DNA from 2 places in the Bacillus sp. T-10(2022) genome. Region 2 is predicted to be linked to the other one. Evidence: riboswitches for the same ligand, from Rfam matches in the RefSeq annotation. Region 2 holds a riboswitch; the other holds the start of a gene.
The links. A riboswitch is a leader RNA that binds a small molecule or an ion and turns the genes downstream of it on or off. The one in region 2 is predicted to bind glycine.
Positions count from the first base shown of each region.

Region 1: linked by a shared signal. The riboswitch ahead of OSJ91_RS03270 (amino acid permease) and the one ahead of gcvT (glycine cleavage system aminomethyltransferase GcvT) in region 2 are both predicted to bind glycine.

Region 1 is NZ_CP113518.1:675,376-691,026, forward strand. It holds gene OSJ91_RS03225 (NEW3 domain-containing protein) at 1-1,069, opposite strand, end outside; gene OSJ91_RS03230 (ROK family transcriptional regulator) at 1,325-2,551, shown strand; gene OSJ91_RS03235 (extracellular solute-binding protein) at 2,551-3,642, shown strand; gene OSJ91_RS03240 (ABC transporter ATP-binding protein) at 3,658-4,770, shown strand; gene OSJ91_RS03245 (ABC transporter permease) at 4,767-6,455, shown strand; gene argH (argininosuccinate lyase) at 6,471-7,955, shown strand; gene OSJ91_RS03255 (hypothetical protein) at 8,258-8,464, shown strand; gene OSJ91_RS03260 (sodium:solute symporter family protein) at 8,589-10,067, opposite strand; gene OSJ91_RS03265 (DUF3311 domain-containing protein) at 10,064-10,264, opposite strand; gene OSJ91_RS03270 (amino acid permease) at 10,539-11,879, opposite strand; glycine riboswitch at 12,088-12,166, opposite strand; gene OSJ91_RS03275 (amino acid permease) at 12,670-14,058, shown strand; gene OSJ91_RS03280 (FAD-binding oxidoreductase) at 14,625-15,651, shown strand, end outside.
Region 2 is NZ_CP113518.1:3,777,113-3,792,763, forward strand. It holds gene gcvPA (aminomethyl-transferring glycine dehydrogenase subunit GcvPA) at 1-186, opposite strand, end outside; gene gcvT (glycine cleavage system aminomethyltransferase GcvT) at 204-1,310, opposite strand; glycine riboswitch at 1,447-1,530, opposite strand; glycine riboswitch at 1,534-1,621, opposite strand; gene OSJ91_RS18415 (DEAD/DEAH box helicase) at 1,998-3,686, shown strand; gene OSJ91_RS18420 (YqhG family protein) at 3,664-4,461, shown strand; gene OSJ91_RS18425 (YqzE family protein) at 4,508-4,693, opposite strand; gene comGG (competence type IV pilus minor pilin ComGG) at 4,811-5,197, opposite strand; gene comGF (competence type IV pilus minor pilin ComGF) at 5,190-5,672, opposite strand; gene OSJ91_RS18440 (hypothetical protein) at 5,620-5,958, opposite strand; gene comGD (competence type IV pilus minor pilin ComGD) at 5,945-6,403, opposite strand; gene comGC (competence type IV pilus major pilin ComGC) at 6,396-6,707, opposite strand; gene comGB (competence type IV pilus assembly protein ComGB) at 6,786-7,820, opposite strand; gene comGA (competence type IV pilus ATPase ComGA) at 7,804-8,889, opposite strand; gene OSJ91_RS18465 (Spx/MgsR family RNA polymerase-binding regulatory protein) at 8,985-9,365, opposite strand; gene OSJ91_RS18470 (helix-turn-helix transcriptional regulator) at 9,581-10,282, shown strand; gene OSJ91_RS18475 (DUF2626 domain-containing protein) at 10,368-10,610, shown strand; gene OSJ91_RS18480 (class I SAM-dependent methyltransferase) at 10,663-11,763, opposite strand; gene OSJ91_RS18485 (MBL fold metallo-hydrolase) at 12,094-12,720, opposite strand; gene OSJ91_RS18490 (DUF2759 domain-containing protein) at 12,953-13,126, shown strand; gene OSJ91_RS18495 (YqgU-like beta propeller domain-containing protein) at 13,358-14,530, opposite strand; gene OSJ91_RS18500 (M14 family metallopeptidase) at 14,704-15,651, opposite strand, start outside.

The DNA.
Region 1 (15,651 bases), 2.5 Mb from region 2:
TGGCAGGGCTTAGCTTTGCCTTTTTGACTTGCGCAGTAATTGAACGAACATTGGAGAGAGCATTTTGGGATATTGAAAAAACACGTTTTTCATTTGGATAAGCCGCAATAACAGCGTCCAAATTCCGTTGCAGGTATTTAAATTCACCTTTTAATTTTGAAGCTGAGCGGGGGAGTTTTTCAGCCCATTCAGTAAAATTATAAGGTACACCTGCAAAAAGGTCCGACTGGTTTTTTGTATCAACGGCGCTTTGCTTCAAATCCAGATGAATCTGGCGTGGTGCTGCCGGGATATCAGAACCCATGCCTTGGCTTTTATGCAGATAGCGGGATTGTTCTCCAAGCTGTGGGTAAGTCATATTGTATATTGGGTCATATTCACCGATTTCAATCGAAGTGGTTGCTTGATCTGCCGAGGAAACGGGCAAATATAACTTTTTCACTTGCCATACCGATAGCCCTTGTTTCAATTGTTGCGGAAACACAGTTGGGTCGGCCGCATCCTTAAAGGCACGTTCACTTAAGATTGTCATTGTTCGATGATGTCCATGCTGGGTAGCATCATTTTGAAAGGATGGCATCAATATATCCGGCTGATACGTCCGAATAAAGCGGATAAGCCGTTCATAGGTGAGTTCTTCGCCCCATTTTTCTAATGTTTCCTCTGGTGTTTTAGAGAAGCCGAAATCATAAATGGGATCTGAGGTAGTTTCACTTAGATGATAGGCCTTAACCCCGGTGATTTTCGCAGCTTCAATCATTTCCCTCGAACGGATGATTCCAAGAGCATTGTCCAGTTCATCCCCAATTTCATTTTGTCCGCCTTCACCTCGGTTTGCTATCAGGCTGGATGTCTTCACCCCTAACCCTCTCGATAGATAAGCGAGAAAGTCACTGCGTTCATCATCTGGATGGGCACCGCTGTTCAAGAATGTCACGGTCGTCTCGAGCGGCTTGACCGCATTCCATAACTCAACGTTGGCTTCCTCAGGATTTGCAGCGCTACCTCCAAGCGGCAATAATGCAAGAACCAACAAAAGGGAAAGCAGCGATAACAGAGCTTTTTTCATTAATTTTTTAACCCCCTTCAACTTTATAAGACACCTAAAAAAATGTAGGTTAGTAATATTTTCTAACTAACCAGACGAAAAAAACTTATCTAATAAATAGCATTAATGGTTATAAATGTAAATGATCCGAAGTAACTATTAAAAATTGAACATTTTAAATGTTCAGAAAAATAACTTGTGTACTGAATTTTTTTAAGTTATATTTTTACTTAATTAGGAAGATTTACTAACTAAATGATGTAAGGCCGTGATGTGATGAGTTTTAAAAGACCACCCAGTCATCAAAAATATGTCAATAAAAAAAGAATCATTCAATGCATCCAGGAATGTTCGCCCATTTCAAGAGCTGAAATCGCCGTTAAGCTTCAGCTAAGTAAACCAACTGTTTCTCTAGCTGTGGATGAACTTATAAGGGAGAAATGGGTATTTGAGAAAGGAATAGGAGAATCCTCCTCTCAAGGCGGGAGAAGGCCCATCCAGCTCTTTTTTAATGAAAAGGCTGCCTATATCATTGGGGTCGATATAGGCGGGACGAAAGTGAAAATCATTTTAAGTGATTTAAGCGGCAACATTCTTGCCGACACTAGTTTTTCAACAAACACTTATTTACATTCAGGACTTCTTAAACAAATGGCGATTGAAACGGAACGGTTAATTGCAAAGAACCAAATTGCGAAAGGCAGGATATTGGGGATGGGAGTCGGGATTCCTGGTATAACGCAAACGGCAAGCGGATTAGTAATAGAGGCACCGAGTTTAGGCTGGGTACAATATCCGTTCATAGCCGAAGCGAAGCGGTATTTTGATTTCCCCATTTTTTTGGATAATGATGTAAACGCGGCTGCATTAGGTGAACAGTGGCTGGGTAATGCACAAAATAAGCGGAATTTGCTGTTCATTGCGGTTGGCACGGGGATAGGAAGCGGTATTATCTTGAATAACCAGTTATACAGAGGGGCTTCCAGTGCAGCTGGGGAAATGGGATATATGGTAACGGACAAAGAGGATATGAAGCGTGAATTCAAGCCGATTTTCAATAGATACGGTTATTTGGAAAGTGTCGCAGGAGGAAAGTCGATAGGCAGTCATTTTACAAGGGAGGTTCTCAAGGATCCTCTTCATCTTTTATTCGAACGGGCCAAATCTTCCGAACTATCGGGGGAGGATGCCTTTTTGTCAGCAAAAAAAGGAGACACGACTGCAATGGCCGTCATAAATGAAGCCATCGAACATTTAGCGTGCGGAATTGTCAATGCGGCTAGTTTGCTAAATCCAGAAGTGATCATTTTAGGAGGTGGTGTATTAAATTCATCTGAATACATTTTACCTAGAATTCAGGAGGTCGTTGATCGATATCTTCCAAGTTTAGTAGAATTGAAAACTTCACAACTTGGAGAAAACGCAGGAGTACTAGGAGCGGTTTCCTTATTCTTAAGGGAGCATGATGGCATTTTGAATTTTCGGGATGAGGGGGAGTATTAATGAAAAATAGGAAAAAGTCGCTTGTTTCAGTAATGGCCTTATCGGCAGCACTATTGATTTCGGGATGTAACGGTACAGATACGAAAACGAATTCGGATGCTGGCGGTGCCAAGGGAAAAAAGGGTGATCTGGAAGATAAAATCGTTGTTTATTCACCGCATGGCAAAGATATTTTATCTAAATTCGAAAAGCAGTTCGAAGATGAGTATGGTATTGATGTTGAGTGGCTTGATATGGGGTCCCAGGAAATCCTTGACCGCGTTCGATCAGAGAAAAGTAATCCGCAGGCAGACGTTTGGTGGGGGGCACCTTCCACGAACTTCAATCAAGCAAAGGGTGATGGGCTGCTGGCTTCTTATAAGCCTAGCTATTCCGATAGTCTCGATGAAGGATTCCACGATCCGGAATGGTATTGGACGGGAACGAGCCAGACACCGGAAGTCATCATGTATAACAGCAAAGAACTATCAAAAGACGAGGTACCGAAAGATTGGGATGAGCTGCTTGATCCGAAGTGGAAAGATGAAATCATCATCCGCTATCCGTTAGCCTCCGGAACGATGAGGACAATTTTTTCTGCTATGATCTATCGGACGTATAAGGATACAAATGATCCAAAAGAAGGGTATGCCTGGTTAAAGAAGCTCGACCAAAACACAAAGGAATATTCAGCAAACCCGGAAATGATGTATAACAAGGTAGCCAAAGGAGAGGGCTCACTTTCCGTTTGGGCAATGCCGGATGTTGTCATGCTGAAGGAAAATAAAAATTATCCGTTTGAGTTCGTCATTCCGGAAAGCGGAACACCTGTATTGACAGAAGGTATCGCCATCGTTGAAGGTGCCAAGCATCCAAAAGCGGCTGAAGCCTTTTATGAGTTCGTGAATTCACCAGAAGCCGCAAAAACATTGGCAGAAGAATTTTACAGAATTCCGACCAGAAGTGATGTGAAGGATTTACCTGAATGGATCACGGAAACGGAAATTAAAGCGATGGATATTGATTGGAATGCATTCGAGGAAAAAGGTGACGAGTGGATGAAATACTGGGACGAAAATATTAAAAGTGGAGATAAAGAAATTAAAGAATAAGGAAGTGTCGTTGGGATGGCGTCAATAAAAATAGAGAATGTCCAAAAAGCCTTCGGGAAAACGATAGCTGTTGACCATTTAAATCTGGACATCAAAGAAGGGGAGTTTTTTACCTTTCTTGGTCCAAGCGGCTGCGGTAAAACGACAACGCTTCGGATGATTGCCGGTTTTTATTATCCAACAAAAGGTGTCGTCCGATTTGGCGACAAAGATATGACGCGTGTACCTCCGGAGAAAAGAAATACAGGCATGGTTTTTCAAAACTATGCCCTCTTTCCCCACATGACTGTTTTTGAAAATATAGCGTTTGGCTTGCGTGTGAGAAAGGTTTCTTCTGCTGACTTAAAGAGGAGAGTGCTGGATGCCCTCCAAAAGGTCAGGCTGGAGAGCTACTCGAATCGTCAAGTGAGCCAGTTAAGCGGAGGGCAGCAGCAGCGGGTGGCCCTTGCAAGAGCACTGGTCATTGAACCCGAAATATTACTGCTGGATGAACCATTAAGTAATCTGGATGCCAAGCTTCGTGATGAAATGAGAGTGGAAATCTTAAGGCTGCAGCGTGATTATAAGATTACCACCATTTATGTCACGCATGATCAAGCTGAGGCATTATCCATGAGTGATCGGATAGCTGTGTTCAATTATGGTGTATGTCACCAGGTCGGGACACCGGCAGAAATTTATAATCGGCCGGCCAATGATTTTGTGGCGAGTTTTATAGGCGAGATTAATCTATTGCCCGTTCAAGTCGAAAAAGTCCAACAAGATAATATAGAGGTTGCCCTTAAAAATAGTGAACAACCGATTAAATTGCATGTACCAAATCAAGCTAGGGACGGAATTTCGATCTTACAGACTGATGATGACCTTGCTGTTTCGATTCGTCCTGAAGCAATCAGATTTCTGGATGTGACCGAGGAAGGAAAGAATATCTTTAAAGGTAAAATAAATTCCGTCCAATTCTTTGGATCTGTTGTGAATGTCATGGTGGATGTTCAAGACGTGTTACTAAGGGTCGACGTATTTAACACTTATGATTTTGGATACTTTTATCAAGGAAAGGAAGTGTATGTCCAGCTTCCTGAGAAACAGCTGCGTCTTATCCCTGTCATAAGCGGTGATGCGCCATGATTAAAAATCGTGATACGAGATTGACGGTTTGGCTCCTTATACCAGTTGCATTGGTGCTCATAGCTTATGTACTCTATCCATCGTTGAGGACCTTTATAGAAAGTCTGCAAAAAGAAGGAACGATATCCCTTGGGAATTATCAGGACTTCTTCGTACAGGAATCGAAAACGAACTTAGAGGCTCTATGGAATTCTGTTTATATATCCTTATTGAGTGTATTGGTCAGTGCCTTGATTGGCATTCCGCTCGCATTCATTTTTAACCGTTACGATTTTCCCGGCAGAAGCTTCTTTTCATCAGCAGCGATTTTGCCGATTGTCCTTCCATCATTGGTAGGGGTCATGGCCTTTATGTTTTTATATGGAGAATCGGGATTGATTCCAAATGCCATCAAGGACCTGTTTGGTCTCGAGAAGGTTCCATTCAAGATTGGCGGGGTATCGGGAATCCTTATCGTGCATGCCTATACGATGTATGTTTATTTTTATATGACCGTATCAGCTGCAATCAATAAAATAGATCCGTCCCTTGAAGAAGCGGCTTATAACTTAGGTGCAAATAAAATCAAGGTTTTTTGGAAGGTTACATTTCCATTATTGACACCTGCCATCGTTGCCGCTTCTCTACTTGTTTTCATGATATCGATGGCTTCTTTCAGTGCCCCGTTTTTATTAGCTGGCGGATACAGGGTGTTGAGCCTGCAAATTTATTTTTCAAAAATCAATGGTGATATGGAAATTGCCGCTACTCAATCCGTCATTCTATCCATCGTTTCGATTTCATTTCTATTATTCATGCGTTGGTATCAGAATAGGAAGGATTATCGCATGGCTTCGAAAGGAATTGGCGCACACAGGAATGAAGTGAAGAACCCGTTTATGAAATGGGTGATGGTCTTAACGGGTATCATCGGCGTAATTATTCTGCTTTTACCGCACTTTACGATTCTATTGCTTTCACTAGTGCCTGATGGAACCTGGACATTTCAAACATATCCAACAGTATTTAATATGGAAAATTACCGGCTTTTGTTTGAAGACCCTAATATCTTCAAACCGTTACGAAATAGTTTACTGATGGCGGTTATTGCTACGTTGGCAAATCTGGTGTTTGGGGTCATAGCGTCCTATGTACTTGTTAAACGGAAATTCGTCGGGAAAAGCTTTGTCGATATTCTAGTCATGATTCCTTGGGCGTTGCCTGCAACGGTCATAGGGATGAACTTGATATTCGCATTCAATGAACCTAGCATTTTTTCCTTTGGTCAAATATTGGTAGGAACATTTTGGATTTTGCCGCTTGCCTATTTCATCAGGCATATTCCGCTCGTTGTCCGTTCGACTAACGCCGTTCTGGAGCAGCTGGATGACTCGATTGAAGAAGCAGCAAGAAACTTGGGGGCAAAGTGGTTTTATACCTTCAGAAAAGTCATATTCCCGATTATTATGCCTGGTGTTTTATCAGGGACATTATTGGCATTTATCGAATCTGTAGGGGAATTCCCGACCTCGGTCCTGTTGTACACAATTTCAAACAGGCCCATATCCATTGAAATCATGAATCAGCTTCGGATGTTCAATATGGGGCAGGCAGCTGCCTATGGGATGATTCAAATCACGCTGATTGTAATCGTTCTCTTTATTTCGAACAAGTTTTTTGGAATCAAAGCGGAAAAAGCTTTATAAATCGGAGGTTCAAAGATGAGCAGGCTTGAAGAATTTATCAAAAATGAAGGTAGTGCCTTTCCCGGAAAAACCTATGCTAGAGAGCTTCTGATGCCTGTTTTTAATGATCAAAGAGATTACTTATTTCATGCAATGTTCGATATTCATCGGGCACATGTCATCATGCTTTCGGAACAAAAGATCATTAAAGAAGAAGAGGCGAAAACCATGCTTGATGGGATTCGGAAAGTGGCTCAAACAGATCTCGCGCAATTGATCTATCAGCCTCAATTCGAGGACTTATTTTTCATGATGGAGGCAAAGGTCGGTGAGGAAATCGGTCATGAGCTTGCAGGAAAGATTCATATCGGCCGCAGTCGTAATGATATGGGCGTTGCGATGTACCGGCTTGTTTTGAGAGGTCATCTGCTTCAATTGATTGGCTATGCAAACCAATTGAGTGAAGCATTCTTGGTGCAGGCTGAAAAACATACGGAAACCTATATTACAGGTTACACGCATACCCAACCGGCTCAGCCGACTACAATGGGACATTACTTTTTAGCCATTTATGATGTTCTTCAAAGGGATATTGGCCGATTATGGGCAGCCTATGAAACGGTTAACCAATCCCCTTTGGGCGCGGCCGCATTAACGACCACAGGTTTTCCGATCAGCCGGAAACGTACTGCTGAACTGCTTGGATTTGATTCGGTGATTGAGAATTCCTATGACTCGATTGGCGGGGCGGATTATTTATTGGAAACCGCAACTGCCATCATGACGTGCATGGTCAATACCGGAAGATGGATTCAAGATTTCCTGCAGCATGTGACAAGGGAGTTTGGAACCTTTCATGTGGCGGACCCTTATGTTCAAGTGAGCAGCATCATGCCGCAAAAAAGAAATCCAGTCTCCATTGAACATTCCCGTTCGATTGCAAGCAGTGCTTATGGTGATGCACTTGCTGCAATGAATATGATCCACAATACACCATTTGGTGATATCGTCGATACGGAAGATGATTTACAGCCGCATTTATATCGGGCTTTTTCGAATGCAGGACGTGTCATGAAACTAATGTATGCCGTCATGTCGACTTTGAAAGTAAATGAAGAACACACAAAGAAAATGGCCGCAAAATCCTGTATAACGGTTACTGAATTAGCGGATACCCTATCAAGAGATTACGACATATCCTTTAGAAAAGCCCACTCCATAGCAAGTACAATTGCAAAACGGTCAATTAGTGAAGGGAAAGAGCTATATGATTGGGACACACAAGAAATCAACAAGATCATCAATGAATTCGTTTCAGTGAACATAGCAGAAGATGAATGGAAAAAAATAATCTCCCCCGAGTATTTTGTGGAAATTAGAAGCATTCAAGGCGGGCCCTCCCCTAAAGAGGTTACGAGAATGATTGTAAATAGAAAACAAAAACTGGAACAAGATTTGCAGGAATACAAGGAAATGGTCAAAGCATTGAATGATGGCAGGAAGGCTTTAGTGGATTATTAAAGGTACGGGGCATAAAGGAAATGAGTCTTAACGCGCATGAAACTCCCGAGTAAAAGCGTGAAACTACGAGTATTTGCGCCAAACTCCCGAGTAAAAGCGTGAAATTCGAGTATTTGGCTCGTAAGCATTAGCATTTTACTGAGAAAGCTTCATATTTCATGATATATAGTCATTCTTTATTAGGGTGGCTATTTATTTTGGATTTTTATTGCAACTGAGATATCCCCATTGACAATAAATGTAGATTATTTCCAATAAAAATGCTATTATTTGTAAAATATATAATATGAGGCGGAATGTAAATGTCAAATAGATCTCAGTTCGGTGTTATCCTGATTTTAATAGCTTTCGTAATATCGATTACCTTTTGCTTTAATCCGGAAGCCTTATTAAGAGGTGGATATGACTTAGCTATTGATGGCCTGGTAGTATCCAGAACCTTGATGATTATTTTTTCATTGTATTTATTAGTTAAAATAGGGGATTTGTTTATAAACAGAAAAGATTAATAGTCTAAAATGAGACTTCCTATAATCAATCTTGAGAAAAAGGACATTATGCTTTGGATGTCGATAATAAGGAAGGCTCAGTCTTTTGACTGAGCCTTCCGATGTTTATTATCCAAAATAACCTTCATATATCGTTAACGGATTTAGGTTCCAACTGAACCGCGTGCTTTCTGAAAGCAAGACTTACTGTCATCATCACAATGAAATTGACTGCCAATGCGATGATTCCCACATTCAAATCTTTCGCTGCTTGTGGCAAGGATGGAAACAAGGTCCCTATTGTCGATTGACTGAGTGTAATGCAGATTACGATGGCCAATCCGGTAATGATGCCGGCGATTGCGCCAAATTTATTGATCGGATTGTTCCTTTTCAGACTAAAGAGAAGGGACGGGAAAAGCTGTGTGATGAGACTGTATCCCATAAGAATTAATGCCGACATCGTTTCGCCGCCGTTTAAGGTGAAGTAGACGGCTATAAGGGCAATGACTGGAACAAGGAACTTTGCCAATCGTACAACATGGCGATCGGATACTGCAGGTGCAAATTCCTTATAGACGTTTTTCGCGAGCAGTGTAGCGACGCTCATCAAAAGCATGGATCCCGGCACCAATGCGGTCAACAATCCAGCTCCGCCGATTATGCCTATAAACCATGGATCAAAGGTCTCGATCGAAAGGCGCAGCAATGACAGGTCTGCATCTGCCCCAACGAGTCCGGGCACTTTCAATATAGCTGTAAACCCAACGAAAAAGACGAATAACAGCATGAGTGTATATAATGGGCTGATAATGGCATTTTTTCGAAATACCTTGCCGCTGCGTGCTGAATAAACAGCGCTGAAAACCTGGGGCCACATATAGAAACCGAATACGAGCAATATTACCGTGGAGATGAACCATGATACGCTAAGTCCCTGATCTGGGAACTTTAGAAAACCAGGCTTGGCCGCATCAATCGCTTCAAACATCGGCTGAAATCCGCCAAAGTAATGAATCGGCAGATAAATCCCCAAAAATCCTATTATGGCAACCATCATGATATCTTTAATGACCGCTGTCCAAACTGATCCGTGTATACCGGAGATCATCACATAAATGGTAAGGCTGATCGCCCCCATCCAAACTGCCTCAGACATAGAGATGGCACCATAAGATGCTTCTGAGACAATGATCCCCAATCCTTTCAGCTGCACGACGATCACTGGAATCATCGACACCACACCGACAAGCGCAGCCAAAACTCCTAAACCGGGACTCTTATATTTGCTTACAAAGAAATCGGATTGAGACATCAGTTTATTTTCCTTGGCATATCTCCAAATTTCCGGCAGGAGCCAATAGGATAATACGTAAGACAAAGTAATGTAAATTAGAACATATAGAGCGGGTGCGCCCTTGCCATAAGCCCAGCCGCTGCCGCCAAGGAAGGAGAAGGTCGTATAGATTTCCCCGGCCATCAGCAGAAAGACGAATATCGCACCAAAACCGCGTCCGCCCACCGTCCATTGTTCCAAGTCCATATCTTTTCCTTTTGAAGAGCGTATGCCTAAAAATATCGATAGAAGTAAGAATGCTAAAATGATTAAGAGAGCAATATTCATTCCTGGTCACCTTCCCGATTCCTGGGATCCAGCTTATACATGATGCCCAGTATGGCAGAGGTAAGGACCACCCACATAGCCATCCAGAACATATTGAAAGGCATCCCTAATACATATGGTTCTATTTTATTAACAAAAGGCAGAAATCCTAGTATGCCTATAAAAGGAACTAGAGTAAGAATATATATAATCTTCATAAACAAACCCCTCCGTTTTAATAAAGTGAAACGCCCACCAATGGGGTTTATTCTTCAATGCCACTGATGGATGGGTGAACCAAACCGGAATGAAAAATTCATACATGACGGAAAAGGTCCGATAATATATATTAGCTTACACTATTTTGATATAAAATTTAATGCAGTTGCCTGATATATTTGAGCAACTGTGCGCAGACAGCCGAACCCTGATATGTTCATAAGACAGATAAAGCCTTGAATTCATAGTGAGTTCAAGGCTTTTTTCCTTTAGCTATCTTTTTTTCCGATAGTTATATAGTATCACCAAGAGTATGAACCAGAGTGGGGTCAAGAGCAGTGATAGTCGTGTAGCTTCAGCGAATAGCATAACAATAAGGATGAACAGGAATAATCCTAAAATGGCGTAATTGACAAAGGGTGTAAAAGGAGCCTTGAAAGTCGATTCGGCTCTTAGGTCAGGCCTTGTTTTCGAATATTTGATATGGGAGATCAAGATAATGCTCCATACCCATATGAAACAGATGGCACTGATGGTCGTCACGACAGTAAATGCCTGTTCCGGTATCAGCTTGCTTAATAATGCCCCTATTGATACAACGATTGTGGATGTTAATAAGGCATTGCCCGGAACCGCCTGTTTATTTAATTTTTCCAGTTTAGCAGGGGCTTCGCCATTCCTGCTTAACGTATAAAGTATTCGGCTCGTTGAAAATAAACCGCTGTTGCATGCAGAAGCAGCGGAAGTCAAAACGACGAAGTTGATGATCCCTGCAGCGACAGGAATGCCGATTAACGCAAAGACCTCTACAAATGGGCTGCTCGTGGCATCCAGTTGTGTCCATGGGTTGACGCAGAGAATGACGAATAGTGCACCAACATAGAAAAGTAAAATCCGGACAGGGATTTTATTGATGGCAGATGGAATGTTCTTTCTCGGGTTTGCCGTTTCTGCTGCGGAAACCCCGACCAATTCGACACCGACAAATGAGAAGACGACCAGTTGTAAAGATAACAGGAATCCGGAAATGCCATTGGGGAACATGCCCCCATGATTCCATAGGTTGGTTAGGGAAACCGTTCCGGTATTGGTATTGAAGCCGATGATCAAAAGGATGATTCCCACGATGATCAAGGCGATGATCGTAATTACTTTAATGATGGCAAACCAGAATTCCAATTCACCAAATAACTTAACGGTCAATAGGTTCAATCCTAAAAGAATGACCAGGCATATTAGAGCCGGAATCCATTGAGGGATATCGAACCAATATTGTATATAGACGCCGACAGCTATGATATCGGCCATTGCGGTCATAATCCAACAGAACCAATATGTCCAGCCTGTCACGAAGCCGGCCCATGGACCGACATATTCGGTTGCAAATTCAGTGAATGATGCATACCCTGCATTGGATAAGAGCAATTCACCTAGTGCCCTCATCACAAAAAACAAGGCAATCCCTATTATAAGATAGGAAAATAAAATAGAAGGACCTGCCAATTGTATGGCTTTTCCGGAACCTAAAAATAATCCGGTGCCAATGGTTCCTCCTATTGCAATCAGTTGTACATGTCTATTTTTTAAATCTCTTTTTAATTCTTGTTTAGCCAATTCCTACGCCCCCGTTTTTTTATTGTCTTGGTAGTGAATGAGTTTACCTGCATGGTCTTGGAGAGAGGGACGTGATTTTTTCGTCCAGCTTGCCTTTCCCATTGGTTTTAAAGCTGTTGTTTTTAGTCCAACCACAAAATGGACAATAAAAAAAAGAGATTGGATAATACCAATCTCTTAAAGGGTTCAGAATAACAATTTTATCATTCGTTACTCTTCTGTCCTTTTGCCTGAGATTGTGAATCCTTCGGCGCTGCATCTTGTACAGTCTCTCCAGAAGCTGCTCCTGCTATAGTGTCATCCATAGCATTCATCGCTTGCTTGTATGCGGTTGTGAATAAATGTCGTCAGTGATAATCTACCACTGCTGAATCATTCATTATGCTTATAAAATAATATTGGAATTCTATCATCTATTTTTCGGTAGGTCAACAAGTTTTTTTGAAGTGAAAAAGGCAATATCTGCAGTTTTATAGTGATCTTAATTTTTATTAAGGTACTTGAAAAATTTATTTTTTGGATGATCACTATTATGAAATATTGATCATCATTTTTTTGAAATGATATTTTTAGATTAGGGAAATTGCCAAGATATATTTGGCAACTGTTTATTTCAAAAATACAATTGTATTTTTACAGAATATTTACTATTATAAGATAAGAAAACATAATTGAAGTGTTATTGATATTTTTTCTTCGATAGAGCATTTCTAATCGCAATAATTAATAGAGAGTCGTTCGTGGTAAGGATAGAAAAGCATTACCGATATTGCATCTGGGGGAGTTAAACATGTCGAACAAGGAATTAAAGAGAGGGCTGGAAGCACGTCACATTCAAATGATAGCTTTGGGCGGAACCATCGGTGTCGGGTTATTCATGGGATCGGCGAGCACGATCAAATGGACCGGGCCCTCTGTAATGCTTGCTTATGCCATCGCAGGTATTTTTATATTTTTCATCATGCGTTCCATGGGTGAGATGCTTTATTTAGAACCGACTACAGGTTCATTTGCAACCTTTGCGAGCAGCTATATACATCCTTTGGCAGGTTATATGACTGCTTGGAGCAATTGGTTTCAATGGGTAATCGTCGGAATGTCCGAAATCATCGCGGTTGGGTTGTATATGCAATATTGGTTCCCGGAGTTACCGGCCTGGATACCAGGTGTGGTCGCCATGGTCATCTTGGGGGCGGCCAACCTCATTTCCGTCAAATCCTTCGGGGAATTTGAATTCTGGTTTGCGCTTATAAAAATCATAACGATTGTATTGATGATCGTTGCCGGCGTTGGCCTTATCTTCTTTGGAATAGGGAATGGCGGGGATGCGATTGGATTATCGAATCTTTGGGAAAATGGCGGCTTCTTTACGGGAGGCTGGACAGGATTCTTCTTTGCGCTTTCCCTTGTCGTGGCATCCTATCAAGGCGTTGAGCTTATCGGCATCACAGCCGGAGAAGCGAAAGACCCAACGAAGACCGTAACAAAAGCGATCCAATCAATCATATGGCGCATATTAATTTTCTATATTGGCGCCATATTCGTCATCGTGACAGTCTTCCCTTGGGATCAACTGGATGACTTAGGCAGCCCATTCGTTTCAACCTTTGCAAAAATAGGTATCACAGCAGCAGCAGGAATCATCAATTTTGTCGTAATCACTGCGGCAATGTCTGGATGCAACAGTGGTATTTTCAGTGCAGGGCGTATGCTTTACACACTTGCATTGAATGGCCAAGCTCCGAAAATCTTTGCTAAAGTATCTAAAAATGGAGTGCCGGCATATTGTACGATCGCTGTACTTTTAGGATTGGGCATCGGGGTTATCCTGAATTACCTTGCACCGCCGCAATTATTCCTTTATGTGTACAGTGCGAGTGTATTGCCCGGGATGATTCCATGGTTTGTCTTACTGATCAGTGAGCTTAAATTCAGAAAGGTAAATGCCGCTGAAATGGAGAAGCATCCGTTCAAGATGCCGTTGGCCCCTTTCAGTAACTATGCGACAATAGCCTTTTTACTTATGGTGCTGGTCGGTATGTGGATCAATCCTAGTACAAGGATTTCCTTGGTTGTCGGAATCGTTTTCCTAGCCTTGGTCGTGGCAAGTTATTACATCCTGAAAATGGATAAACGAACACCATTGGATGCTAAATCCGATGATGAAATTTCGGGATAAGCAACTCTATTGGAAAGCCCTTCTCTTAATTCGAGAAGGGCTTTTTTGTCTTTGGTGATCAATTGTTGGAATTCACGAGTAAATCAGCGGAATTCACGAGTAAACCAGTGAAATTCACGAGTAAAACGGCAAAACTCACGAGTAAATCAGCGAAATTCACGAGTAAACCAGCGAAACTCGAGTAAAGCTGCGAAACTCGAGTAAACCAGCGGAATTCACGAGTAAACCGCGAAACTCACGAGTAAACCAGCGGAATTCACGAGTAAATCGTCGAAACTCACGAGTAAACCAGTGGAACTCACGAGTAAACCAGCGGAATTCACGAGTAAAGCTGCGAAACTCGAGTAAACCAGCGGAATTCACGAGTAAACCGCGAAACTCACGAGTAAACCAGCGAAATTCACGAGTAAAGCTGCGAAACTCGAGTAAACCAGCGAAATTCACGAGTAAAGCTAATTAGCCCCCGTAACAAGGGATGCCAGCAGTGGGTCGCTTATGGAATGTGTCTTCCTGACAGATTTTTTCATAGGATGTAACATCATCTTACCCGAGGAAGGGGTTATATTTTGGAAAGAACAAAGCTTACCGGGCGGGTCGTTACACCTAATGATGCTGAGTATGAGCATGCCAGGATAAATAATAACTTAAGTTTTTCTAAATTCCCAAAGGTCATTGTGTTTTGTCAAAATTCCAATGATGTGTTGAATTCATTGAAGTGGGCCCGGGAAAATCATACACCTTTCCGGGTTAGGAGCGGCAGGCATAGTTATGAAAATTTTTCATTAGTGAATGGCGGTCTAATCATTGATATAAGTGAAATGTACAATATCAAGGTCAACCGTGAAAAAATGATTGCAAAAATCGAAGCAGGAGCTGATTTAGGTCAAGTATATAATATGCTATGGAAGTATGGCACGACGATTCCGGCTGGGACCGAAAGCGGTGTTGGTCTTGTAGGCCTTACGCTTGGCGGTGGAATAGGTATGTTATCGAGACGCTTTGGACTTACTTGTGACAATTTGCTTGAAATAGAAATGGTAAGGGCGTGCGGAAAGAGGGGCGCTAAACTCATTAAAGCAAATAGGAAAATTAATAGTGATTTATTTTGGGCATGCTGCGGGGGAGGAGGGGGAAACTTTGGCATAGTCACTTCTCTTACCTTCAGGGTACACCCCGTATCAAGGGTATCGATTTTCTCCGTCACATGGGGATGGGAAGATTTTGAAGCGGTGTTTGAAGCCTGGCAGGATTGGGCCCCTCAAGTTGAAGAGTGTTTAACTTCAGAAATCGAATTCAAGTCAAAGGAAGTAAACCAAATTATCGCTCAAGGTGAATTTGTTGGGCCATCATATAGGTTGCAGCAGCTTCTAAAGCCTTTGACGAGAGCAGGTTCTCCAGCAAATATCATGATAAAGGAAGTTCCGTACATTGATGCTGTGCAATTCTTTAATGATCCAAGTGGAAATCGACCGGCCCATCGCAAGCGGTCGGGGTCTTTCATAGAAAAACCTTTTCAACGGCAAGCAATCTTGACGATGAAGCATTTTTTGGAAAACGTTCCAAATGAAAATGCAGCCATTTGGCACCAATCCT
Region 2 (15,651 bases):
GGCAGCAAGCCTTGATAATTCTTTCATTAATGCAGGTTCCGATTTAGCAGGCTTGATATCGTATTCTCCTTGAAAACGAACGCTTTCAGGGATATCATTGAAAAGTTCTTCAGCAGTGGATACACCTATCACTTTCAGCATTTCTTGTTTATCTTGCTCTGTCATGGGTAAATAACGATGTTTCATCTAATGACCATTCCCCTCTATTTACGTGGTTTTTTATAAAAAGGTGTTTGTATTATAACGGCTTTCAAACGTTTGGAACGGATTTCCACTTCGACTTCCGCATCCAGCACCGAAAATTCCTTATGGATAAGTACCAAACCCACGTTTTTCTTCAACGTTGGTGATTGGGTACCGGTCGTGACCTCACCAATGACTTTATCACCGCTGTAGACCTTATACCCATGACGTGGAATGCCACGGTCAATCATTTCAATTCCCACAAGCTTGCGGGGAGCTCCTTTCTCCTTTTGCTCAGCAAGAACGGCTTTCCCGAAAAAATCAACTTCCTTATCCACTTTTACTGCAAAACCAATCCCGGCTTCTATCGGGGTGATGTCCGCTGAAAGCTCCTGCCCATACAACGGCAGTTTCGCTTCAAAACGCAGGGTATCACGAGCACCTAAACCAATCGGCTGAACCCCCTCTTCCTTTCCGGCATCCATAATCGCCTTCCAAAGGGCAGGACCATTTTCACTGTCACTATATATCTCAAAGCCATCCTCACCAGTGTATCCAGTACGGGATACCATCGTGGAGATACCGTTAATCATGACATTTTCCTTGAACTTGAAAAATCCAATTTCATTTAAAGCAGTATTTCCCGATAGTTTTTGTAAAATCTTCTCTGCAGATGGTCCTTGAAGTGCCAGCTGTGTATAGTCACTAGATACATTCTTAATTTGGACATCTTCCGTTAAATGAGCTTGCAGCCAATTGAAATCTTTTTCTGTGTTCGCTGCATTGACCACGAGCAGATAGTCATCCTCAGCCCTTTTATACACGATGAGATCATCAACCGTGCCTCCGTTTTCATAACACATGGCGGTATATTGGGCACCACCCTGTTTCAGCTTTGATATATCATTAGTCAGCATCTTCTGTAAAAAGGAAAGGCTCCCGGGACCCTTAACATCGACTTCTCCCATATGGGAAACATCGAATAACCCCGCTTTTGTACGTACGGCTTCATGTTCGTCCTTTATACCCGAAAATTGGACAGGAAGTTCCCAGCCGCCAAAATCAATCGTTTTACCTCCGTATTCACGATAAACCTCAAATAGTGGTGTTCTTTTTAAATTGGTCAAAAAATGACCCCCTTCAGATTTTTTAAAATTAATTGGCTTCATTATCAAAAGCTTCTTGTCATTACGCATCAGATATCCTGATTCATGATGTGAAAAAAGCACAAAAAAGGACAGAGAAAGCCCGTTTGAGCTTTTTCTCTGTCCTGAAACCTGAAAGTTTACCTATGTAATAGGTTTTCCCCTTTGGTGGCCGTCCCAAAATGGGCGGCGCTCTCCAGAGTTGCGTCCAATAAGAGTTCTTTTGCCTGAGAGATTCACTGCTAAGTTTGCTCCTTCGGCGCTACATCCGTAGTCTCTCCCCTTATCTTCACCCGCATATAAATGGTCTACCAATGAAAGGAAGCCAATAAGCCACCAAGCATCGGTAAAACCCCTGATCATCGTGGAATGCATTCTCTGCCAATTCTCCTGAAACTTCAGAAACCGTTTGATCGGTCTCCTTCAGTAATTTTGGATAAATTAGGAGCCTAAAGCCCATACTAAGAAAACGCGAACTGCAAAATCGATGTACAAAGATTCTTTGTAGCGTTTGGAAATTGGAATTTTCTAAATATACTTATATCCTACCCTAAGAAACTTATCTCTGCAATATCTTTTGAAGAGAAATATTTTTCTTACTTCACATATGAAATGTTCGGGTTTTGACCTTTTATTAAGGAAATTATGATTTAAGAGGGAGTTATTTCTATGAAAATCAATATATCCTTTAATTCTGAATGGAATGACGAGTTTCTGCAAAAGATGGAAAATGACGGTCCATGGGGAAATTGGGAGCTTTATAAGCTGGCGGTTCAAATGGAGGAAAATCTTATCATCCCTGATTTTGAAGGTTTACAGGCGCCCAAGCACCTTCCGCAGTTAACCCCGCTTCCGCATCAATTGGAAGCAGCCAAGCAAGTGGTGGAAAAGATGAATGGAAAGGCCATTTTAGCTGATGAGGTAGGGCTCGGAAAAACAATTGAAGCTGGATTGATCCTAAAAGAGTATATGATTAGGGGCCTTGTAAAAAAAGTTTTGATCCTTGTTCCGGCTTCCCTTGTCACACAATGGGCTTTTGAATTGAATACCAAGTTCCATATACCGGCAGTCGTTCAGAGAAAAAGTTATGTTTGGGACTCCTGTGATGTGGTCATTTCATCCATTGATACAGCGAAACGCGCTCCACATCGAGATATCATTTTCAAGCAGGAATACGACTTCATCATTATTGATGAAGCTCATAAACTTAAAAATAATAAGACGAAGAACTATGAATTCGTCCAAAATCTGAAAAAGAAATTTTGTTTACTCCTGACAGCCACTCCGATTCAAAATAAAGTCGAGGAAATTTTCCACCTAGTTTCGTTATTGAAACCGGGCCACTTGGGAAATGCCTCACTTTTTTCGGAAAAGTATAAAGGGAAAGGCCGGAACATAATTGAAGATGAACACCTAAAGGAACTTGTCAACACTGTCATGATTCGAAACCGGCGGGCCGATACTGGCATTGAATGGACAAAACGGCATGTGGAGACCATCACCATTGAATTTTCTCCAACGGAACAAGCATTGTACGATGCAGTTTCCAAATTCAAACCTATTTCGGATGGTTCTAAAGGAAGCGCCTTTTCGGCTCTCACTCTCCAAAGGGAAGCATGCAGCAGCAGAGAGGCGGTCTTTTATACATTAAAGAATATGAAAAATAAATATGATCAGCCTTCCCCTGACTTTTTGGCAAAGCTTGATGATTTATTTTCTAAAGTGAATGAAACGGTTCAGAACTCCAAGGCTGAAAAAGCTTTGGAACTGATCAAGAAAATTGATGATAAAGTCATTATCTTTACCGAATATCGGGCAACTCAGCTATATTTACAATGGTACCTACAGCAGAATGGAATTTCTTCAGTTCCTTTCCGAGGCGGTTTTAAGCGTGGAAAGAAAGATTGGATGCGAGAATTATTCCAAAAGAATATACAGGTATTAATTGCAACAGAAGCTGGCGGGGAAGGGATAAACCTTCAGTTTTGCCATCACTTGATTAATTTTGACCTGCCATGGAACCCGATGAGGCTCGAACAGAGAATTGGACGAATACACCGCCTTGGTCAGGAAGAAGATGTGATGATTTATAACTTTGCCACGAAAAATACAGTAGAAGAACATATTCTGAAGTTATTATATGAAAAAATAAATTTATTCGAGAAAGTAATCGGCGAATTGGATGATATTCTAACCAAACTGGATATTAACAACATTGAAGAATATTTGATTGATGTGGTCGGCGAATCCAAAACAGAGGGCGAAATGAAAATCAAGATGGATAATTTTTCATCGTTAATCCAATTCGCTCAATCAATGAAGGAAGGTGAGGTTCATGCAGCAACGGGAAATTCATGATTTTTTAATAACTTACTTTAAAGCCAATGATTGTGAAATACTGGATAATGCACCAACCCACCTTACAGTCCAATTGACGATTGATATGGATAAAGAATTAATGAACAGACCCTTTTATTGGCATTATCTAGAAAAAACAGGTGGCGTTCCGAACCCAGCACAGATGACTTTCATTACCGATCCAGAACAAGCTCCATCCGATTTAAAGGGAGAAATGATTCATTTTGGCTCCCCTCGCCTTCACCAGATTATTCAATCTACCAAAAAGCTGGCTGGGTATACTAGACTTTTTGAGGATACCCCTCCATCAAAAGGGGGAAATAATCCTTTGTTTCCTTGGCTGACACTGAACGTGAAAATATCCTATCAATGCGACCGTAAAAAGGATACCTTCATGTCGATCGGACTGAATTTAATCTCAGGTGAGATCATGGAAAGGTTTCACCATCGGGTTTTACCGATAAAGGTCACCCCAAAAATACCGGATTACTCCTTTACGCTTTCACCGCTCATCATGCCCAAGAGCGGATTGGCAAGACTCGATACATACATCAGGACCAGTTTCGAGGATGATGACCATTCCTGGGCAGAGGAAGCAATGCTTCGCTGGCAGAATGACTTGAATTTATTGGAGCATTTTTACAAGGATATGGACGAAAAAAGTGAGAGCTATTTTACCGAAAAAGATGCCTTAAAAGCTCAATATGAACCCAACATCCGAATATCCATCATCAACGGAGGATTATTTTACCTTTCAGATAGGGCATTGGGATAAGTAAGAACAATAAAAAAACAGATGCCCTAAGTTCAGGACATCTGTTTTATTTTTTGATATTTTTCCTTACGAACATCGACAAAGCAAAAGGGACAATGCCAAACCAATGGGACATACCATGATTTTTATCCTCTTTTCTGTGACGGCGCTTTTCTTTTCGTTCTTTTTTCGTCAGATTAAAATACTCGACAAGTTGCTGAGTCAGATATTTAATATAAGCGTTTGTAGACATATAAAATCATCACCCTATGCAAAGTATGCCCCGTTTACGCTTCTTTTATTCCTTCGCTTGTTCCCTGAACACGTGTACCTGTCGCTTTCCATTATGAAAGAGTGTTGATTTTGCGTATTACACAGCCTGCTTTTCCAACCATTCTTTCACTTCCCCCACTTCTTTATCGTATTGAATGATGACCCTTCCCTCACGGTCATTTTTAGTCGTGGAAGAAAACTCGATATAGACGTAAGGACCTTCTTCTTTCATTAAGGTATACCGCACCACACCATTAGGGTATGAAATTTCCCCCTGGATGATTTTGGGGATCTCTTCGCCCCACTCTGCCGTCACATCCTTGATCGCTAAATGGACAAGATGGTCGGCCACAAGCGATTCTTCCACTTCTTTATAAAACTTTTTATCGATGATAAACTGATCGATCATTAGTATCGTGAACATGATGAAAACACTCGCTACAATCATGACCATCGGGAAAACGACTCCTTTTTGATTATTCATCGACTTTCGTGACATTCCTAAAGAAAGGATGAAATCTTCGACTGAAAGTAGTCCCTGCTTTATCCGTTATATTTATAACAATGACACTGCCATCCTTCTCAACCCCGAATTCCGAAATGTTCTGTAAGATGACCTCATGCCCCATACCATTCACTCGTCTTCGGACCTTATTTTCATATTGTTCAAACGATGATAATTGTTCATCTGAAAGCAGCAAATATAATTTATTTCCCATTACATCCTGAGCTTTGGAACTCCGGACCTCCTGCTTCATTTGCATGGTAAAGACCTCCCACTCTTTAGGATGTAATTCATCAACGGACCCCATCTGGGTGTGAATGATTGAAAAAAGCTGTAGAACAAAAAGGGACGTCGTCATTAATATCATTAAAGAAAAAAACATTTCAATCATCGTAAAGCCATCATTTTTTCGCAGCATCACAAATGGATTCAAGATTACCCGATTCATCTTCATAACGTACACACCCTTCAATCATCCCCGGGAAATCCCCATGGTCCTTCCAAACCAATTCATAGGATTTTTTTTTGTAGAAGATTTCCTGACCAATTGCTTGTATCTCCCCATCCATGAACGCCGTCAATCTTTCATATAATAAATGGTGGGCTTCTGTCCTTACGGCAATATCTTTCCGATGCGTCATTAACTCTTCAAGAATCGGTAAAATGGCAAGGACCAGGAAAATACAAATGGAAAATGCGGCCATCAGCTCAAGGTAAACGTAACCTTTACAATTTCTCAATCCTGAACCTCCCTTTACCGATATTGAGGACTAATTTGTACATTCCTTTTGACGTATCAATCATAATCGTCCCGGCTTTTGAAGCATTTCCATACTGATTAAAATGGAAGCTGAACCCCAAAGTGTCACTTAAAAACTGAATATCCTTTGGTATGCTTCTCTCTAGAACGATCCCCTCCGTATAAGACGAAACGGTATAAACCTTTTTGGCATTATCTATATGGAGGTAAATGAAGCTCTCATGACTGATGGCATACTGTTGTGCATAGAAGAGATCTTCATGGAATTGAGAAAGAAATAGCCTATTTTCCATGCCTTTAGTGAAGCTAGGAAATAGATTAGGACCGATGGAAATCAGGAGTACAACAATAACGAGGACAATAAGGGTTTCAGATAGTGTATACCCCCCATCGGAATGCCGTATATTCCCTTCTCTCCTACTCAACGACCGTTATCTTTCCTTTACTATCCAAACTAATATCATCCCCATTAGGACAGGATGTCTGTTTGAGATAGCCTTGACTTTCCAATTCCCCGATACTTCCGGGCAGTTTAGCATTATCAATCTCATAAGCCTGTACCTGTGCTTGGGCCATCTTCACGAATGCTTCACATCCTTTGGACTGAATCGTAGATTGGTTCTTTGTGATATTGGGGATTGTTATAATCAAAAGGATGGAAATTACCAGTAAAACAATAAGCATTTCAATTAGTGTAAAACCACGTTCATTCATCACTTTCTTCAACATATCCATCATGCTCCTGAAACCACCTGAATACCAGATGGCCTTCGAGCATTTTCACCTCCGGAATACAATAATAAAATTCTATATACTTTCGAGCAGTGAGAACATCGGCAGCAAAACCGCCAAATAAATGGACACGATCAACAGACCTATCAGTGAAAACATGAGAGGCTGAATGATTTTTAAGATTACATTCATTCTCTCTTCAATTTTCTCCAGTATAAAACGACTGTAATGAAGTAGCTCCGCATCAAGTCTGCCGTATTTTTGACCATTTGCAGCGACCACCGGCAAATTACCATCAAAATATGGAAGCTCCCGAAAAACCAATTCAAGTGATCTGCCCTCGATCAGATCATCCTTAATGATATTGCATAGTTTTTGGTAAAAAGGCTGCTGTTGATTTATCGAGAATAATTTAATGCTATCGTTAATCGATAGCCCTCCGGAGAGTAAGCCACTTAATTGGCTTGCAAAAAAATAAGTTTCGTATAATTTGATGAAAGTCCCGAATATCGGAATTCCCATCAAAATCCTCCGCTGCCTTAATGGGCACAATCCGTTAAACCAAAATCGTTTGAGTACATACAAGAATAGGAGCAATCCGAGTAAAAAGAAGGGGAGTGCTGGAAGAATGAATGTGAAAGCTGACATTAATCTCAAGAGTGTATGCTGATCGACATCCATCGTGATATAGATTGTCTGGAATTTAGGAAGGAGAACACTCTGAAGAATATAAAAAACGATACCTACAAAAAAGACTAAGAATACAGGATACACCATTAACTTTTTTACTTTATCCATATCCTCGGTTCTTTTCTTCCAATATCGCCCGCCTTCTTTCAACGCCCGTTCCAGGTCGCCGTATTGTTCTCCATAAAATATATAACTTACAAGCTGCGGATGAAAATTCAGATGGGTCAGCACCAAGTGCAGCGGGAAACCGTTCCTTAAATCGGCTTTAGCCTGAGTGAAGCCTTCCGCTTTCTTCTTTGATTCCTGAAATTCAAGAAAATGTAAAGCCTCCGCCAAGGGATAACCATGCTTCAATAATTCACCTAGCTTCGAAATAAAGACCGCCTGCTCTTTTACCCTCCATTTACTTTTTGGTTTCATGGTATACCAGCCGTTCATATTCCTCTGAATCCACATAGCCCATCGCAACCGCTTTTCCGATTTCATCCTTCAATTGGCGGTAGCCTACCGTTGCCATTCCTTTTTCATCTCCCATTATCCTGAGAACCTCAGCCAGGCTTTTTCCATAGAGCAATTCATATACACTGGCCCTTTTATTCCTGGCAGTCATTTTGCAAGCAAAAGCACAGTCCCCTTTACATGGAAGACATCGCAATTCAACCAGCCGCTGTGCTGTCACGCCAATCAAACTCTGTTCAACCTCAAGCAAGCTGACACCAAATTCCAGTAACCTGGAGATGGCTCCCTTGGCATCCCTTGTATGCATGGTTGTAAGTATCAAATGACCGGTTAATGCGGCACGCACTGCAATTTTGGCAGTTTCTGCATCCCTGACTTCCCCAACCATAATCACGTCGGGGTCATGTCTCAGGACAGCTTTTAGACCTACAGAATACGTAATGCCCGCCTTTTCATTGATTTGGACTTGCAGTACCTTTTCGGATACATTTTCAATGGGATCTTCAAGTGTAATGATATTTCGATTGATCATTTCGTGGGCATGGTGAAGCAGGGAATATAATGTCGTGGTTTTTCCACTGCCGGTCGGGCCGGTAAAAATAAGCATGCCATGGGAATGCTTCAGGAGTGCAATCAATTTTTGGACGGTGTTTGGAAATAAGGATAACTGTTCGAGAGGGAGGATATTCTGTTGGGGTATTAAACGGATGACCAAACTTTCGAGATGGGCAGTGGGTAAAGTGGAAAGGCGGAGTCCGACAACCTGGTTAGCCAATTTAATGGTGAGGGCACCACTCTGGGGCCTCCTTTTCTCCCCTATATCCATCGAGGCAAGGAACTTCAAATGAGCGATCAGCCTCTCAGCTTCAAAGAATGATAATGTTTCCTGGGGTACAAGCTTATTGTCTATCCTGAATTGGATGAGAGGTCCCTCCCTCCGAAAAAAAATGTGGATATCCGATGCAGATTCCTGAATGGCACGGGTTAATATTTTTTCTGCGGTCTTTTCAATCGATATCAATTCATTCATCACCTCCTATATTTCTTGTTGTAAGGATTCGACAATCCACGACAAATTCCTGCTCCAGAATAAAAAAAATTCCCGAAAAGAACTTCGAGAATCATTTACATGCTAACTTTCAATTCAAGCCTTTGGGAAACCAAATTTCTTAAAGCGTCTACATTATGACCTATCACCAGTTTTTCCCCGTCTATGAGGATGGGCCTTCTTAATAACTTCGGTTCTTTTGTTAATAATTGGATGACATCAGAAAGCATCATTTCGTCAATATTAACTTGTAAGTCTTTGTAAGCTTCACTTCTTGTAGCTAATACTTCATCAAGTCCTTCCGTTGTCAATTCAAGGATTCTTTTTAACTCTGCTGCAGTTGGAGTTTCTCTGAATAAATGTCGTTCATCGAAGGAAACATGATTGGCCCTTAACCATTTTTTTGTTTTACGGCAAGATGTACAACTTGGGTACGAAAAGAAAGTTAACTGTGCCATACTAATCACTCCCCGTTCACATTTTGTATACAATTATATTTTATATAATGATTGTATAACATTTGTACAATTAATGTATATTTTTTTGCATTATAAAACAGTTTAATTTGTGAACTTTTTTTAAACTAAAGGGAGTTAGCGCTTTCTATTATTCCATTTTTTTCTGCCTGCATTATAATGGACATAGGTAAACTATGGAATACAGGAGGGGTGTAATGGAACAAACGTTAAAAATAACAAACGTGTTAGCAGATCCCACCAGGTATTATATATATCAGCATATTGTGAACAACCATGGCGCTGTATCGGTACAGCAAATTGCCGATTCTTTTAACATCCATCCAAATGTTGCCCGTCTACATTTGTCAAAACTTGAAGATATCGATATGTTGACCTCGGATGCCCGAAAGACCGGTAAAGGCGGTCGACCGAGCCGGCTTTATCGATTATCTGATAAAGTCATTCAGCTTCATTTTCCATACAGGAACTATCAGCTGCTTTCCAGAATTGCAATCCAGACGATGATGACATTAGGGGAACAAGGAAAACAGGCTTTTTATGAAACGGGAAAAGCTTTCGGGGAGGAACTGATCAAGCAGCAACTAGCCCTGAACTCGAAGTCAATCGATCGAATTGCTTTTGCAGAAAAAGTCAGCATGCTTAAAAATGCGGCTACCATCGCAGGGTTATCTCCTGAAATACAAGCAAGCGAAGAAGAAAATAAAATATCCTTCCGTATCTTCAATTGCCCGTTTAAGGAAGTTACTGAAGTGGATCCAGGGACAATCTGCTCCATGCACAATTCATTTATAGAAGGTATGTTCGAAGCCTTGTTTGATAATGTCAATATTGTGGAATTAGAAAATATGATGTCCAATTGTGCAGCATGCTCATACCAAGCTTCGGTTCTCACATAGAAACAAAAGGCATCCTTTACATTACCTTACAATTTCATTTATAATTATTTAGAATGTACACGACTAGACATAAGGAGGGATTCGGATGGAACGCATGTTCAGAGTATGTGGATTTTGGACAGGAATTATGGCAATTTTCTTTTATCTTGGCCATATGCATCAAACGTCTTTGCTTTTCTTTGCACAAACGATCTTTTTTGTACTTTTAAGTTATTTGAAATTATCTGAGCGCATGTATATTTATGTTTTCGGCGCCTATCTTACCGTTTTCTTTGCAGGATTTTCCTACTGGAGCGTATTTATGATGACTCCTGGTACTGCGCATTAAGAACAAGCAATATTACATAACCCATGAATTTTGATTCATGGGTTTTTACTTGTCACCATTCAGGAAAGATCCTTACATCATTTGCTAAATTCTTCAATTGAAGCAACACTTTGAAATGTTCACTAACTCCCCCTGGAACGATAAGTCCGCGAATTGCACGATTACGCTTCGCCGTTTTCGAGAATGGATCAGTTCCTTGATGGTCCCTCAGTTCCTCTAATATCCCTGCTTTAAGCAAGAATTCATTTTGAAGAAAAAGCCCCTGATTGGAAAGACCCTTTCTTTTTCCAATCTCGATTAATGTGTCAAAATGGATATGTGTCGTCAGATCCATATCACCAGGATACATAAGTGGATCTTTAATCATTTGGTGCTCATAATAGCCCCTCAAGCTCCCTTGAAGATGAGCTGGCTCCTTCCATTCCTTTTCGGTATAGCCATAATCAATTGTAAGGAGTATACCCGATTCGATACAGGAAACGATCTTCTCATATTCACGGACCATTTTTAACGGAACTTCATATCGTTGTTTTTCATTTAAGGTGACAGTTCGTTCTGTAAGGTAAGATAGAATGTCAGGGTTGTCCAAAGGTTCCCTCACCTCTACCAACTCGCCTTCCTTTTCAGTGACGAATACCTCTACGAGGGCTCCCTTATACTTTTCAATCACATGTATAGGCAACGCGTCGAAAAGTTCATTTGAAAAGAGGATACCATTTACCTTCGTCCATTTTTCCAAACTGGCAGCAGAAACTGCCTGTTTGAACATCCCTATACGTTCTTGCTGAAGCCTTCTATGAAATGGACTTTCATCCACAAGGATATAAGTCAAAGAGTCCCATATCTGCGGTTCCATTTCCTTCATGGAAACGAGGATATCATAAGCGAGCTTACCGTCCCCTGCGCCGACCTCGATGATTTTTGGTGAAACTCCGCAGTTTTTTATTAAATAAACGAACCATCTGGCCAGAGATCTCCCAAATGCATCCCCAACATTGCCAGACGTATAAAAATCCCCTCTGGAGCCAATCTTCTTTTTTGCGCGTACATAGTAGCCTATATTTGGCGCATATAAAACAGCTTCCATATAGTCATGATAGGAAATTCTTTTTTGGGGGCTTCCTGCAATCAATTCCTTTAAGTGATTTTTCAACACAATGCCTCCGTCTCCATGCTTCCATCAAATGAAAATTAAATGTCCTTTCTTTACAAAACACATAAATAAGTTTTTATCGACAATCATACTCAAAACAAAATTTAAAGTTCACAAAATGTTCAATTTTTTCATCTCGCAGTCATAAGCGTGCCATGATTACAAAATGAATGTTTCCAAATCTTAGTTCAGAGCCGAATTAAAGTCTGCACACAAGGCAAGGTCCCGGTTTCTATTTTCAGTATAGTTTGGGAAATGACCCATTTCAATATTTTTACATAATTAAGAACTTAAAATAAAACAGGTGCCAAACGGCACCTGCAAAAGTCATTATCTCAAAAAGGGATTAGTATTCTTTTCATCCAGAATGGTCGTGACAGGCCCATGACCAGGAAAAACGATCGTATCATCAGAAAGTGTCAGCAGCTTCGTTTCAATGCTATTTAACAGCACTGCCTCGCTTCCGCCTATTAAATCGGTTCTGCCTACGCTTCCTTGGAACAAGACATCCCCTGAAAAGAGGAGCCGTTCGTCCTTTACATAATACGAAACGCTCCCTGGTGAGTGTCCGGGGGTTTCGAATACTTCGAAAGTGAATCCCCCAATAGTAAGTTGTTGCTCATTTGCCAGGAAGTGATCGGCAGGCTTCATGCGCATTGGATTTTCCGGGAACCAGTTTTGAGAACCATTCAATGCGGGATCAAGTAGCCACTTGGCCTCTTTTTCATGAATATATGCAGGTATCCCATAATGATCCCGAATAGCATCAAGAGCACCGATATGGTCAAAATGTGCATGTGTCAATAAAATCGCCAAAGGCTTTAAATTTTTTGTTTGTATGTACTGTATGATTTTCTGCGGCTCTTCACCCGGATCGAAAATGATGCAATCCTGTCCATCAGAAACTACATAACAATTCGTTTGCAGCGGGCCTAGAGGTATTTGTGTCCATTTCATTTCCATCAACTCCAATATGATTTTCTATCTTCATCTTACACTAATTAAGCTGCTAATGTTAATCCAGTTTACTCAAGTCATAGAAGTGTCACCTATTAAACCTCGACAAATTATTGAAAAAATATTAAGATATTAACAAATGCAATCTTTTCTACATATTTTTGGTAGTTGCTTTATTCTCTGGGTATATTATTAAGGATTAAGTATTCATTACGAAAAAGGGGGTTTTGACATGATATTAATGGTAGTTTTCGGACTTGTGGCTATATTAGGAGTAGTAGCTGTGTTTACCTCATTAAAAAAGAGAAACTTCTTAGGATTCATTTTTGCTGCCGGCAGTGCAGTCGTGTTTGGCTGGTTCACTGTCATGACTGTCATCAACAGCGGTTTTCCAGTTGCCCATTGAAGAAAAAAGCTCGCCAATCCGGCGAGCTTTCAGTTTGTAGACAAAAGGGGTGTAGAATCGACGAATACGCATTCTGCGCTTAACTTTCTATAAGCTGCTGTCTTTAAGAGTGCCTGGAACGGAAATCAACGTCCAATTGTACAAGCCATAAAAAAACTGTAGGCAAACGATTTTCATCGAGTTTCCTACAGTCTGAAAGCTCGCCATCCGGCGAGCTTTTGTTTTAGGTCATCATGTTTGTTTGAACAATCTTTGTATTTGATGGGTTTTCATATCAATGATTTTCTCAAATTGATATCCATATAAGCAGAAGTTGCCATCAAGCGAACAGCTTAATGGTTCATTTTCCATGTCCTTCATCAATTCTTCTTGTGTGCCTTTTTCCCAATTTAATTTAGTTAAGGTAAACCTTCCCTCATATTGGTCCGCATCTTTTGATTCATTAGGAATAAATGTTATCAATTCCTTGTCTTTTTCAATGAAATCATAGGAGGGAATCATCCAATCTGAAAAGCTTTTCAATAGTGGTACGGAAAAAGAGTGGATCGGCTTGTTTGTTGGATCATAAAATGCATATGTACCCCGATCTTGTTTTTCTGTCTCCACTTGAATCGTCATTAGCGCTTGTTTCATTTTTTTAAAGTGAATGACATCGAGCATAAGGCTGTCCGTTCCATCCCCATTAAGCGCTTTTCTTTCTAGGGGTGCCGTCAAAGCAGGTTCTTCCCTGTCCCAATCGAGAAACATCAAATCTTTTTCACTTGCCCATTGAGCAAAGGGCTGTGGAAAGTCCAGAGTTTCCATTGTTTGTTCATCTGGATTCAACACATAACTGTTGTATGTCCAATCTTCATAAAAACTCGATAAAAACAACTGGCCATCTTTAAATGAATTCCACTCATAAGCTAATTCATAGGCTGGGATCGCCACGGAATAAAGTGGATCTCCCGTTTTATCGAGTATTGTGATTGATGCTTTACCCGAAGAGGTGAAGGACGATAACAAAATATGCGTTCCAGACGGACTGATCGATACTTCAGAAAACTCAAAAGCCGGCTGATAGAAAACGGAAGTATCATTCGTTTTCAAATTCCATGCCATCAACTGGGATAATTCATTACCATCCCGCTTCACAGAATATAAAATGGTTTTAGAATCCAGCCATCCAACAACGGCTTCGATTTTATCCGTTTCTGCAGTCGGGACCTTTAGATTGCTTACTGAAGTTTCCAGGTTTGATTGGGAGTGTTCTTTTTCCGTATCATTTACGGGTTTACTAAGGTCCTTGGAAGGCTCACAAGCCGAGATAAGAAGGATAGTGGAGATAAATAATGGGATGAAACACAACATCTTACAAATGGAAAGCCGCATACAAAGTGCTGCTTTGGATACTTTAATCTCCACACACCTCCCACTTCAAAACTAAAACGCCTGGCATATGTGAGCGAGACATTAGAAAGAGAGTAAGGATTAACCAATCGAATCCTTACGACTTTCATTATAAAGTAAAAAAGAGAAAATGTGGCGAATAATGATCTTATATTTTTTTGGAAGTATATCCCTTAGGGGGAAATGTATCACATATAAAGGCCTGCCACCAATATCTTGACGGTATCTTCATATATACCAGGCAAATGGGAAAGCGGAAGCGGATTGATGCCCTTTCCCAATTCGATTGTGAAACCGCCGCGTTTGAATTCCTGAATGAACCAATCTTTATACCCGGCATGGCTGTCAACGTATTGTACTGCCCGATATCCGCTGCGTTCCTCAAACTCCCTTGCAACATTCGCTGCATCTTCAGGTTCATGTCCCTCATATCCCCAATAGAATTCTTTTCCCTGGGTGTGAAGTGCAAGCACTCTTTCAAAATTCCGCTTGATGGCCAGCTCCTTCATGGCCAATGCTTCTGGTTCTGATAAAGCGGTCTCTCCTGGGAAATCTCTTGGGGCAGGTGCTTTTGGAATCTTTCTACGCTTTTCAATTTCCCAATTGGCAGGATATTGATTATTCAGATCTATACCGCGTATATTGGCTTTCCAAGCATAAAAGGCAGGATTGCCATTGTTTATTTTTAAAACATCGACCTTCCCCTCTGCCGCCTCCTCCCCCTTTAGGACAAGCTCGACTCCATCCGGATTCACCATTGGAACCATCGAAATGGTCATATCCCGATAAAAGGGCATACAATCCATTCCGCAAAGTGTACAATCATTCGTTACTGCCAGCAGAAAATCATTCAGCCATTTCATCAAAACCGCCGAAGTGATCCATTCATTAGCATGGAATGAACCGTTATAATGTATGATCTTATCGCCTTGACCGATCCTTACCTCAAGGAGTTCTTTTCCCAACACACTCCTCCCAATCGATTCAACCTTAATAAAGGGGTAATGAAAAGATAGAGTATCAAGATCGTCAAGAAGTGATTGATAATCATAGGGCTTGTCGGTGACAATCATGGGATTCATGACCCGGACGGGTACGGAAAAAGGTTTTTCTCCACCTTGATTCAACAATGATAC